DNA from 2 places in the Paraburkholderia sp. MM5477-R1 genome. Region 1 is predicted to be linked to the other one. Evidence: riboswitches for the same ligand, from Rfam matches in the RefSeq annotation. Region 1 holds a riboswitch; the other holds the start of a gene.
What was found. Region 1 has a riboswitch for cobalamin ahead of cobW (cobalamin biosynthesis protein CobW). Riboswitches for the same ligand answer to the same signal wherever they lie in the genome.
Positions count from the first base shown of each region.

Region 2: another riboswitch for cobalamin. It lies ahead of OKW35_RS05145 (TonB-dependent receptor domain-containing protein); the one in region 1 lies ahead of cobW (cobalamin biosynthesis protein CobW).

Region 1 is NZ_JBNDMC010000008.1:5,537-10,545, forward strand. Features, by position in the region: gene cobN (cobaltochelatase subunit CobN) at 1-1,724, opposite strand, end outside; gene cobW (cobalamin biosynthesis protein CobW) at 1,739-2,830, opposite strand; cobalamin riboswitch at 3,033-3,310, opposite strand; cobalamin riboswitch at 3,391-3,650, shown strand; partial or broken gene cobA (uroporphyrinogen-III C-methyltransferase) at 3,846-4,586, shown strand; gene OKW35_RS41830 (cobalamin biosynthesis protein) at 4,662-5,009, shown strand, end outside.
Region 2 is NZ_JBNDMC010000003.1:415,038-420,046, forward strand. Features, by position in the region: gene OKW35_RS05140 (FecCD family ABC transporter permease) at 1-826, opposite strand, end outside; gene OKW35_RS05145 (TonB-dependent receptor domain-containing protein) at 866-2,797, opposite strand; cobalamin riboswitch at 2,889-3,153, opposite strand; gene OKW35_RS05150 (ATPase) at 3,374-3,733, shown strand; gene OKW35_RS05155 (cell division protein ZapA) at 3,730-4,044, shown strand; RNA gene ssrS (6S RNA) at 4,111-4,292, shown strand; gene OKW35_RS05165 (EVE domain-containing protein) at 4,434-4,892, shown strand.

The DNA of each region.
Region 1 (5,009 bases):
AGATCGGGCCAGCACGCATCGCTCAAGGCGACGCTTTTGCCCGGCAGCCATTCCAGGTTGCCGTGCTTGCCGACGTGCACGACCGCGTCGATGCCGAACTGATGGCGCAGCCAGAAATAGAACGCGAGGTATGCGTGCGGCGGTACGAGCTCCGCATCGTGATAGCTCGCGTAGTCGCCGTGCTCGCGCGAACGCGCAGGCTGAATGCCGACGAACACCTGGCCGCAGCGCCAGCCGGCGATCATGAAGCGGCCGCGCCGTAGCGTGGGGTCCTGCTCGGGCTTGCCCCAGCGCGCGTTCAACGCGTCGCGCACGCTCGCCGGCAACGCGTTGAAATGCGCGAGATAGTCGTCGAGTGCGAGGCTTTGCAGGGCCGGACGCAGATCGCGTACGACCGGATCGTTGGTCACGCCTTCGGTCAGCCTGTTCAACAACGCGTCGCCGTTTTCGGGTAGTTCGCCGACACGATAACCTTCATCGCGCAGCATCGACAGAATGCCGACCACCGACGCCGGCGTATCGAGCCCGACGCCATTGCCGATGCGCCCTTCGCTCATCGGATAGTTGGCGAGAATCAACGCGACTTTCTTGTCGGCGTTATCGAGCGAACGCAAACGGCACCAGCGCCGGCTCAGCTCGGCGAGAAAGCGCACCCGTTCGAGGTCGGGCTGATAGCGGACCACGTCGACCTGCGTATGCGCACAGCGATACGCGAGCCCCTTGAAGCTGATCGCGCGCGTGATGATGCGCCCGTCCACTTCGGGCAGCGCGATATGCATCGCGATGTCGCGCGAATTGAGGCCGTGGTTGTCCTTCAGCCAGTCTTCGCGATTGCCGCCGCTCAGGATCACCTGAAACACCGGCGCGTCACCGGCGAGCGCGAGCGGCTCCGGGTCGTCGATCGCGGAAGCGGCGAACGCAGTCGTGTTCAGCACGAGCGCGACACCATCTTGCGCGCACAGCGACTGCACGACATCGCGGCTCACCGCATCCTTCAGCGACGTGATCGCGAGCGGCAGCGGATTGAGCCCTTGCGCTTCGAGCGCGTCGATCAACGCATCGAACACCGCGGTATTGGCGGCCTGCAGATGCGCCTTGTAGAACAGAATCGCGACGACCGGCGCGTCTTGCCGCCAACGCGCCTGCCAGTCGGCGACGATGGGGGTATCACGCTCGGGGTGATACAGCGACGCGGCCGGCAACGCGCGCGGCGGATCGGGTTCGCGCCCCCAGTCGAGCGCGCGATACGCGATGCAGCGCAAAAACGCCTCGGCGTTCTGCGGACCGCCCTCGCGCAGATAGCGCCACAGCTGCTGACACAACTCGGCGCTCGCGGTGCTGCGCGCGAGCAGGTTCGGGTCTTCCTGCAGATCGCCGGAAAACATCGCGAGTGTTTGCTGTTTGCGCTGCGCGAGCGCGACCACCTGCTCGATGCCGTACGGCCAATACGTTTCGCCGCCGAGATGATCGACGACGACCACGCGCGCATGCTGCAACACGTCGTCCAGATAGAAATCGACCGAGGCAGGCTGACGCAGATACGTGACGTTCGCGAGCCGCACGCTCGGAAAGCCGTCGCCGAGACGCGGCACTACGCTCGCGAGCAGCGACAGCGTGGTGTCGGCGGAACTGAGCACGACGATCTCGGCGGGCTGCTGATCGATGCGGATCACGCCCTGCGTATCGTCGACGAAGCCGCCCGGCGTCGTGCGCAGCAGATGCATGCTGGGGCGCCTGTTTATGCCGTCGCGTTCGACGTCGCGCCGAGCGCCGCGTCGAACGCCTGTTGCATCGCGTGTTGGTCGAGGTCTGCGCCGATCAGCACGAAGCGGCTCAACGCGCCGTCGCCATTTTCACCCGCTTGCCAGCGCCGGTCGAAGTAGCTCTCGAAGCGCCGGCCCACGCCCTGGATCACGAGACGCATCGCCGCGCCCTGCAGTGCCGCGAAGCCTTTGACACGGTAAATCGTGTGGGTTTCGACGAGCGCCTGCAAGGCGGCGAGCGCCGCGTCGCGCGACGGTACGGATGCCTGCACGACGACCGAATCGAATTCATCGTGGTGGTGATTGGGGTCGTCGGCGGAACCGTGGTGGTCATGACGCAGGTGGATCGTCTCTTCCGACGCCGCTTCGAGGCCCAGCAGCGTATGCAGGTCGAGCCGCCCCTGCTGCGCGCGCACGATCTTCACCTGCGGCGCAATCTCCGCGCGGATCGCGGCTTCGACCTCGTGCTGCCGCGCGTCGTCGATCAGATCGGTCTTGTTCAGAATCACCAGATCGGCCGCCGACAACTGGTCTTCGAACAACTCGTGCAGCGGCGACTCGTGATCGAGATTCGGATCGGCCTTGCGCTGCGCATCGACGGCGAGCGGGTTATCGGCGAACTGGCCGCTCGCGGCGGCCGGGCCGTCCACCACCGTCACCACCGCGTCGACCGTGAAGCCGTTGCGGATTTGCGGCCAGTTGAACGCCTGCACGAGCGGCTTCGGCAACGCCAGGCCCGACGTTTCGATCAGCACGTGATCGAGTTCATCGCGGCGCTCCGCGAGCTTTTCCATCACCGGGAAAAATTCTTCCTGCACGGTGCAGCACAAACAACCGTTCGCGAGTTCATACAATTGCCCTTCGGTCTCGACGCCGTTTTCATCGCAACCGATGCCGCAGCCTCTGAGGATTTCGCCGTCGATGCCGAGCTCGCCGAACTCGTTGACGATCACCGCAATGCGCTTGCCGCCCGCATGCTGAAGAATGTGCCGCAGCAGCGTGGTTTTGCCGCTGCCGAGAAAGCCCGTGACGATCGTGACGGGGATCTTGCGCAATTGAGTTTGCATCGTGAGGTCCATCCCTTGGCGTTGATCGGTATGCCGGAAAGTCCGCGCGTGGGTCCGCGTCGGCTGGCGAATGGAGCGAATGAAGCACGCGCAGAAGTACCAGCGATCACCAGACACGGGGACGAACGACGGCATTGCCGCGACAACGGAAATACAGAAAGCGGAACTGAGGTCATGAACGCGCCGCCGCATCCCCGCGGCGGTCGTTCTGCTTCTTTGGGCCGGTATCCGGGCTGGCGAAAGCGCCGCTTCCCCTTCCCGGCCGAGTGGTTTCTCGTCCAGTGGTGAAATGTCCACGCGAGCTTGCGCGAGGACATCGAAGCCGGCACTGCGGTGCCCGGCTATCAAGCCGGAACCGCTTTTCGCTTACCGTTGCGGGGACAGCACAGGTTAGCCGCTCCAGAGCAGGTGGCTCCCTGTTTCCCGTTTAACTGCATGCGCACGAGCGCGCACGCGAGCACCCAAAGTGCGTGCGAGTGTAGGCCCGCGGCCTTGCGCAGTCAAGCAACGCAGCGAGCCGGAAAGCGCCGCCGAGGCTTATCCGGCAAGGCGCCATGTGCTATCGTATGCGCGCGTTTGGTGCCCGCACATGCGCTCGCGTGTGCAGTTAAACGGGAAACAGGCAGCGCCTCGCGCGTTCAACCTGTGCTGTCCCCGCAACGGTAAGCGACCTGCGGCGCGCGATTCGATTCGCCTTCGATTCCGCCGTGCCGCGCATGCGTTTTTTGATGCCACTGTCCCGCGAATCCACAAACCGGGACGGGAAGGCGAAGCGCATGAGGCCGCCAGCCCGGATACCGGCCAGACGCGGAGGCGGTGCCGCATTGCATCCGTGCATCACGCGGCGCCGCCGGCCGCCGGAATCCGCGGGGAACGGATGTGAAGGCGTAGCAGCGCGGCATCGCGCGTGCCCGGATTCGCAGTTCCGCATGACCTCTATATTCACCGCCGCGCGCGCTGTCGCACGCCGCGTCTCTTCTTCCATCACCGCATGGCGCGCGCCATGCACGCCGCGATGACGCGCGCCTGGCTGATCGGCGCCGGTCCCGGCGACGTCGAACTGATCACGCTGAAGGCCACCCGTGCGCTCGCGCAGGCCGATGTCGTGCTCGTCGACGATCTGGTGAATCCCGACGTGCTGCAGTTCGCGCGCACCGACGCGCAAGTCGTGTACGTCGGCAAGCGCGGCGGCCATCCGTCGACGCCGCAAGCCGACATCGTCGCGCAAATGCTCGGGCATCTGCGCGCGGGGCGCAGCGTCGCGCGGCTCAAGGGCGGCGATCCGTTCGTGTTCGGCCGCGGCGGCGAAGAGTTGCAGGCGCTACAGGCCGCGGGTATCGAAGTCGACGTGATCAACGGCATCACGGCCGGCATCGCGGCGCCCGCGGCGCTCGGTATCGCGGTCACGCATCGTGATCACGCGCAGGGCGTCGTGTTCGTCACCGGCCACGGCGCCGGCGGCAGTGGCGAACCGGACTGGGCCGCGCTCGCCGCGACGCGCATGACGCTGGTGATCTATATGGGCATGCGCCGGCTCGGCGAGATCGCCCGCGCATTGCTCGCGGCCGGCATGTCCGCCGACACGCCGTGCGCGGCGATCGAGTCGGCGACGCGGCCTGAGCAGCGTCATGTGCTCGCGCCGCTTCGCGAGTTCGCCGAGGCGGTGGCGCGTGCGGGGCTCGGCTCGCCGGCGATCGTCGTGATCGGCGGTGTGGCGTCGCTCGCGCTGGCGCGTGATGCGGCCAAACGCGACGCCGGCGTTGCTCACGAACTGGCAGCGAGCGCGACACGACACGGACTCGGACGCGCGATCAAAACGCTGAGCGTCGGCATCGGTTGCCGCTTGCACAGCGAAGCCGCTGAGATCGAAGCCGCCGTCCGCGCAGCACTCGGATCGAATGCCTTCGAGCAGATCCGCGCGATCGCGACGATCGACACCAAAGCCAACGAAGCCGGTCTGCTCGAATTCTGCTCACGTCATCAGCTGCCGCTGCAACTGTTCAGCCGCGAGCAGATCGCCGCGGTGCCGGTCGCGTCGCCGTCGGCGGCGGCACACGCGCATCTCGGCGTCGACGGTGTGTGCGAGCCGTGTGCGCTGCTGGCGGCAACGGCGCAGGACTCCAGCACAACCGCGCAAAACGCGCGTCTAATCGTACGCAAGACCGCGCACGCCGGCATC
Region 2 (5,009 bases), on a different contig from region 1:
TCACCGCCGCGGCCGCCGCCAGCGACGCGACCAGGTACACACGCAAACGCAGCGGCATCACGGCGACGCCCAACGCCTCGGCGGCCGCGTCGCCGCGCAGCAACACGTTCAGACGCGGCGCGGCCGGCACGATCGCAAGCAACACGAGCGCGAGCGCCATCAGCGCGGTCCACGGCAGCGCGCCGCCGTTGAGGTCGCCGGTGAGCCAGAACAGCATGCCGCGCAGACGGCTGTCGGGCGCGAGATTGAGCAGCAGCGTGATCAGCGCGCCCCACCCGGCCGCGATCACCGCGCCGGTCAATAGCAAACGGGGCGACGTGTCCTGCGGCTCGCCGCGCCATAGCTCGCGACGCGCGAGGCCGAGCACCAGCAGGATCGACACGAACGCACCCGCGAACGCGCTCGCATCGACGAGCCACCATGCGCCGCCCGCGATCATCGCAACGAGCGCGAACGTCGCCGCGCCGCCCGACACGCCGAGCACGTACGGCTCGGCCAGCGGATTGCGCAGCAGCACCTGCAGCAGCGCGCCGGCGAGCGCGAGCAACGCGCCGCACGCGAAGCCCGCGAGCGCGCGCGGCAAACGCAACGTACGCACGATTTCGCCGGCGAGATCGTTGCTGCCCGTGCCGCCGAACGTGTGCGTCGGCACGAGCGCCGCAAGCACGCGCGACGGCGCGAGCGGCACGCTGCCGAGCACCAGCGACGCGCCGAGCACCGCCACGGCGGCGAGCGCGAGCCCGAGCCAGATCGCGGCCGCGCGTTTCGCGTTCATCGGGCGCGGCGTCGCCATCGCGGCGCACAGCGAAGCGGACGCGCGGCTCATCCGCGTGCGCTCACGCATGCGGCCACCCCGGCGCGCGCGTCACTGCTGCTGCCAGCCGAGCGTGAGATACGCACCGCGTCGCGGCGAGTTATACGAGTAGGCCGTTTCATAATCCTTGTTGAACAGATTGTCGATTTGCGCGCTGACGTACCACGCTTTGGTGACGTTGTAGCGCGCCGACAGATTCACGATGCCATAACCGCCGAGGTTGCCCGTGCTATCGGTACGCGGACCGCTGACGATCCACTCGCCGCCAACCCGCCATCCACCGATACTGCGATTCACCGCGAACGACCCGAACCGACGCGCGCGCCGCACGAGGTCGGTACCGTTGTCGAGATCGACCGGGTTCTGCAGCGTCACCGTTGCGCGCACGTCGGTCTTGCCGACATGACCGCTCCACGATCCCTCGAGTCCCTGCACCTTCGCACGGCCGACGTTCTCCGCGAGGTAGATGCCGGGGATCGTCTGCACGTAGTCGATCAGATTCGTATAGCGCGTCTGGAATGCGTTCAGACGCATCACGCCGAGCGCATCGGTCGCGTACTGCAAACCGGCTTCGACCGAATGACTGCGCTCGGGCTGGATCGACGGGTTGCCGCTGATCGGATAGTACAGATCGTCGAAGCTCGGCGCGCGGAACGCATCCGAATAGCTTGCGGTTACCTTCCAGCGCGACGTGATGTCGAATCCGTAGCCGAGATAGTAACTGTTCGCTCCACCGAAATCGGAGTACTGGTCGCGTCGCACGTTGGCCTGAATCTGGTTGCGGCCGAAGCGCGCGCTGTAGCCCGCGAAGACCGAATCGACGTGACGGTCGGGCGCGGCGAACGTGTCGGAGTCGAGCGTCTGGTCGAGATGCTCGTAGCCGAGTTGCAGCTTCTGGTTCGCGGCGAGCGCGAAATCGTTCTGCCACGTGTACTGGCGATTGTCGGTATCGAAGCGGCCGTTGTAGATGCCATTGGTGTTCGACACGCTGCGGTCGTCGCCCTCGGCGAGCGTGACGTGGGTGGTCCACCAGTCGGTCAGCTTGCCGTTCGCGAATACCGACACCTGACGCACCTTGCTATAGAGATTGTTCAGATCGGTCGGCTCGCCGTACGCATTGTCGTAGCTGTTGTCGTTGTTCGACTGGAAATAGCTGACGCCCGCGTCCCAGCTGTCGGTGAACTTGTGACGCAGCGACGCGCTGATGCTCTCGTTCAGATTGCCGTTTGCGTTCGGATTCGCGTTCGGCGCCTCGAGCGGATTGAGCGACGAAAAGCCGTCGTCCTTCGTGCGCGCGAGCGAGATGTTGATGGTCGTGCGGCCGTCCTGATCGAGCGCGCCGTTCACGCCGGCCGTTTGCGTCTGCGTGTGATAGCTGCCGTAGCCGACCGAAAAATTGAAACGCGGCGGATGATCGCCGCCGTCTTTCGTGAACACCTGCACGACGCCCCCGATCGCGCCCGAGCCATACAACGCCGACACGTTGCCGTTCACCACTTCGACGTGATCGACCTGATCGAGCGGAATCTGCGCGAGTTGAGCTGAGCCGAGACTCACCGAATCGACGCGCACGCCGTCGATCAGCAGCAGCGATTGCGTCGACGATGCGCCGCGCAGAAAGAGGCTCGCGGTCGAACCGGGGCCACCCGTGCGCGAGATTTGCGCGCCTGGCGCGAGTTGCAGCAGGCCGGGCAGATCGGTCGCGGTCGTGTCGGCGATGTCCTGCTGATCGAACTGCGTAGTCTGCGGGATCGCATCGCGCAACGCTTGCGGTCCGCGTTGCGCGGTCACGACGATCGGCGACAGCACGTTGCCCGACGCATCGGTGGAAGTGAGATTGGCCGCGTCGGCAACGTTTGCGGCGCTCGCAGCGGTTGCATCCGTCGCGGACGATGAAGACGCAGGCTCGGCGCTTTGCGCATGCACGACGAGCGGCAGGCTCGCGAACGCGAGGAGCGTTGCGCGGGCGATGGGGGACAGCATGGGATGACATTCCTGTGGATAGCGTGCGCGGCCTGCTTCCCCGCAGGCCGACGCGTCACGAGGCGCCCCCTTGTTTAGCGTTTTCGCGGGGGGACGTCCCTCTTTTCTGGCCGGTATCCGGGCTACGACACATCGATCCCGCCTTCCCACGCGTGACGCGCAGTGGCACACTCGCACGTTGAACTTCCAACCTTGCGATCAGGACCGACCTGCATGAGCACATCACATGCGGTCGCTTACCGTTGCGGGGGCAGCGCAGGTTCGCGCATCCGGTTTTGGCACCGCGCGCGTCCTGCTTCCCGTTTAACTGCGCGCGCCGAGAAGCGCGCGCGGGCACCAGAGTGCGGGAAGTTTACGAGCGGCCTCGCGGGGCGTCAAGAAAGGTCAACCGGAGCGCAATCGGTTCTGTTGAATGCAGGTTATTGTCCGATGGATTACCGGTTTTTTACCTTATGGTCGACGACCCGACACGCAACGAACCTGCACGTAGCGATGCTGTTACGTCTCGAAACGAGACAATTGTCGGAACCTGTAATATTCCGCGCTAAAATGCGATGTCTTTAGAGGACGCAGCACATGCTCACCGAACTCGAATCACTCTCCCAGAACATCGGCAAGCTGATTGCGATCAGCCAGCGCCACAACGAAGCGCGGCTCGCGCTCGAAGAGCAGCTCGCGCAAACGCGTGCCGAAGTGCAAGCCACGCATGCGGAACTCGCGCAATTGCGCGAAGAGCGCGACGCACTGCAGGCGGAACGCGACGCGCTGTCCGCCAAGATCGACGACGCTCAGGTGCGCCTGAATGCGATTCTCGAAAAATTGCCGCGCGCACGCGCGAGCAGCGAACCGGATAACCAGCTCGATCTGCTCGAGTCCGCCCAGCCCGGACACGAGGAAGCGGAAAGCGACGTGAGCCGACACGGAGAAAGCGCATGACCACCAAGCAGATCGAAGTATCGATTCTCGAAGTACCCTATCGTCTCGCCTGCTCGCCGGAAACGGAAGGCGCGCTGCTCGAGGCGGTCGCGCGCGTCGACGCCGAGATGAAGAAAATCCGCAGCGGCAGCAACGTGCGCGGCACCGATCGCATCGCGGTGATGGCTGCGCTGTCGCTGGCATCGGAACTGCTTAAGCTGCAAAGCAGCGTGCGACACGGAGAAGCATTTCCCGCTGAAGAAATCCGGCGTACAATGCAGCAAATGAACGAACAGCTAGGTACTGTGATCGAGCAGTACAGCTTGCAGTAAGCAGTAGTGGGCCGGTTTCGAATCGGTCACGTGTTGAACGGTTTGGGTTGTAGCTTCATCGGTTTAGCTTCCCTGCCTGGTTCGCCAAGGTCATACATTCCTTGAACCAATGCCATGTGCACGGTTGCGGAAATTTGTAGCACGGGTGTGCGCGTCACTCAGTCTGATGTACCCGAAGTGTTGCTAACTGCGACCAATTCTGAACCCTCGGTTCAGGATGCCGGCCTAGCGGCTAAGGCGGGGACCTTATCTGGAACGGCATCGGACTTCGGTTCGATGCCGTTTTTCTTTGGCCGTCGTTTTTTCGTTTGAGCGCCTTTTTCAGGGGCTTTTCCGTACGCGCCTGCTGTTGTTGCGCTTCGTTCAATCTCACACGCTCACTCCGATTCATGCGCTACTGGCTGATGAAGTCCGAACCGGACGAAGCAAGCATCGACGACCTCGCCAACGCACCTCATCGCACCTTGCCGTGGACCGGCGTACGCAACTATCAGGCGCGCAACTTCATGCGCGACATGATGCAGGTCGGCGACGGCGTGCTCTTCTATCATTCGAGCTGTCCGGAGCCCGGCATCGCGGGCATCGCGGAGGTCTCGTCGACCGCGTATCCGGACCCTACGCAGTTCGATAAAAAGAGTCCGTACTACGACGCGAAATCGTCGCCGCAAACGCCGCGCTGGATGCTCGTCGACGTCGTGTTCAAGAAGAAAATCGGGCTGATTCCGCTTGCCGCGCTGCGCGAGCATGCCGAATTGCAGGACATGCGCGTGCTCGCCAAAGGCAACCGCCTGTCGATCACGCCGGTGACCGAAGCCGAATGGCGCTTCATCACTAAACAGCTGGTTTAAGGGCGAACGCGCGACGCGGCACCTGTCGTGATCGCATCCAGGTCATCGTTTCCGATGCGGCGGCGAAGCACTAATTGGGGAACCAAGCGTCGGTAAAACGCGCCTAATCGGTCGACG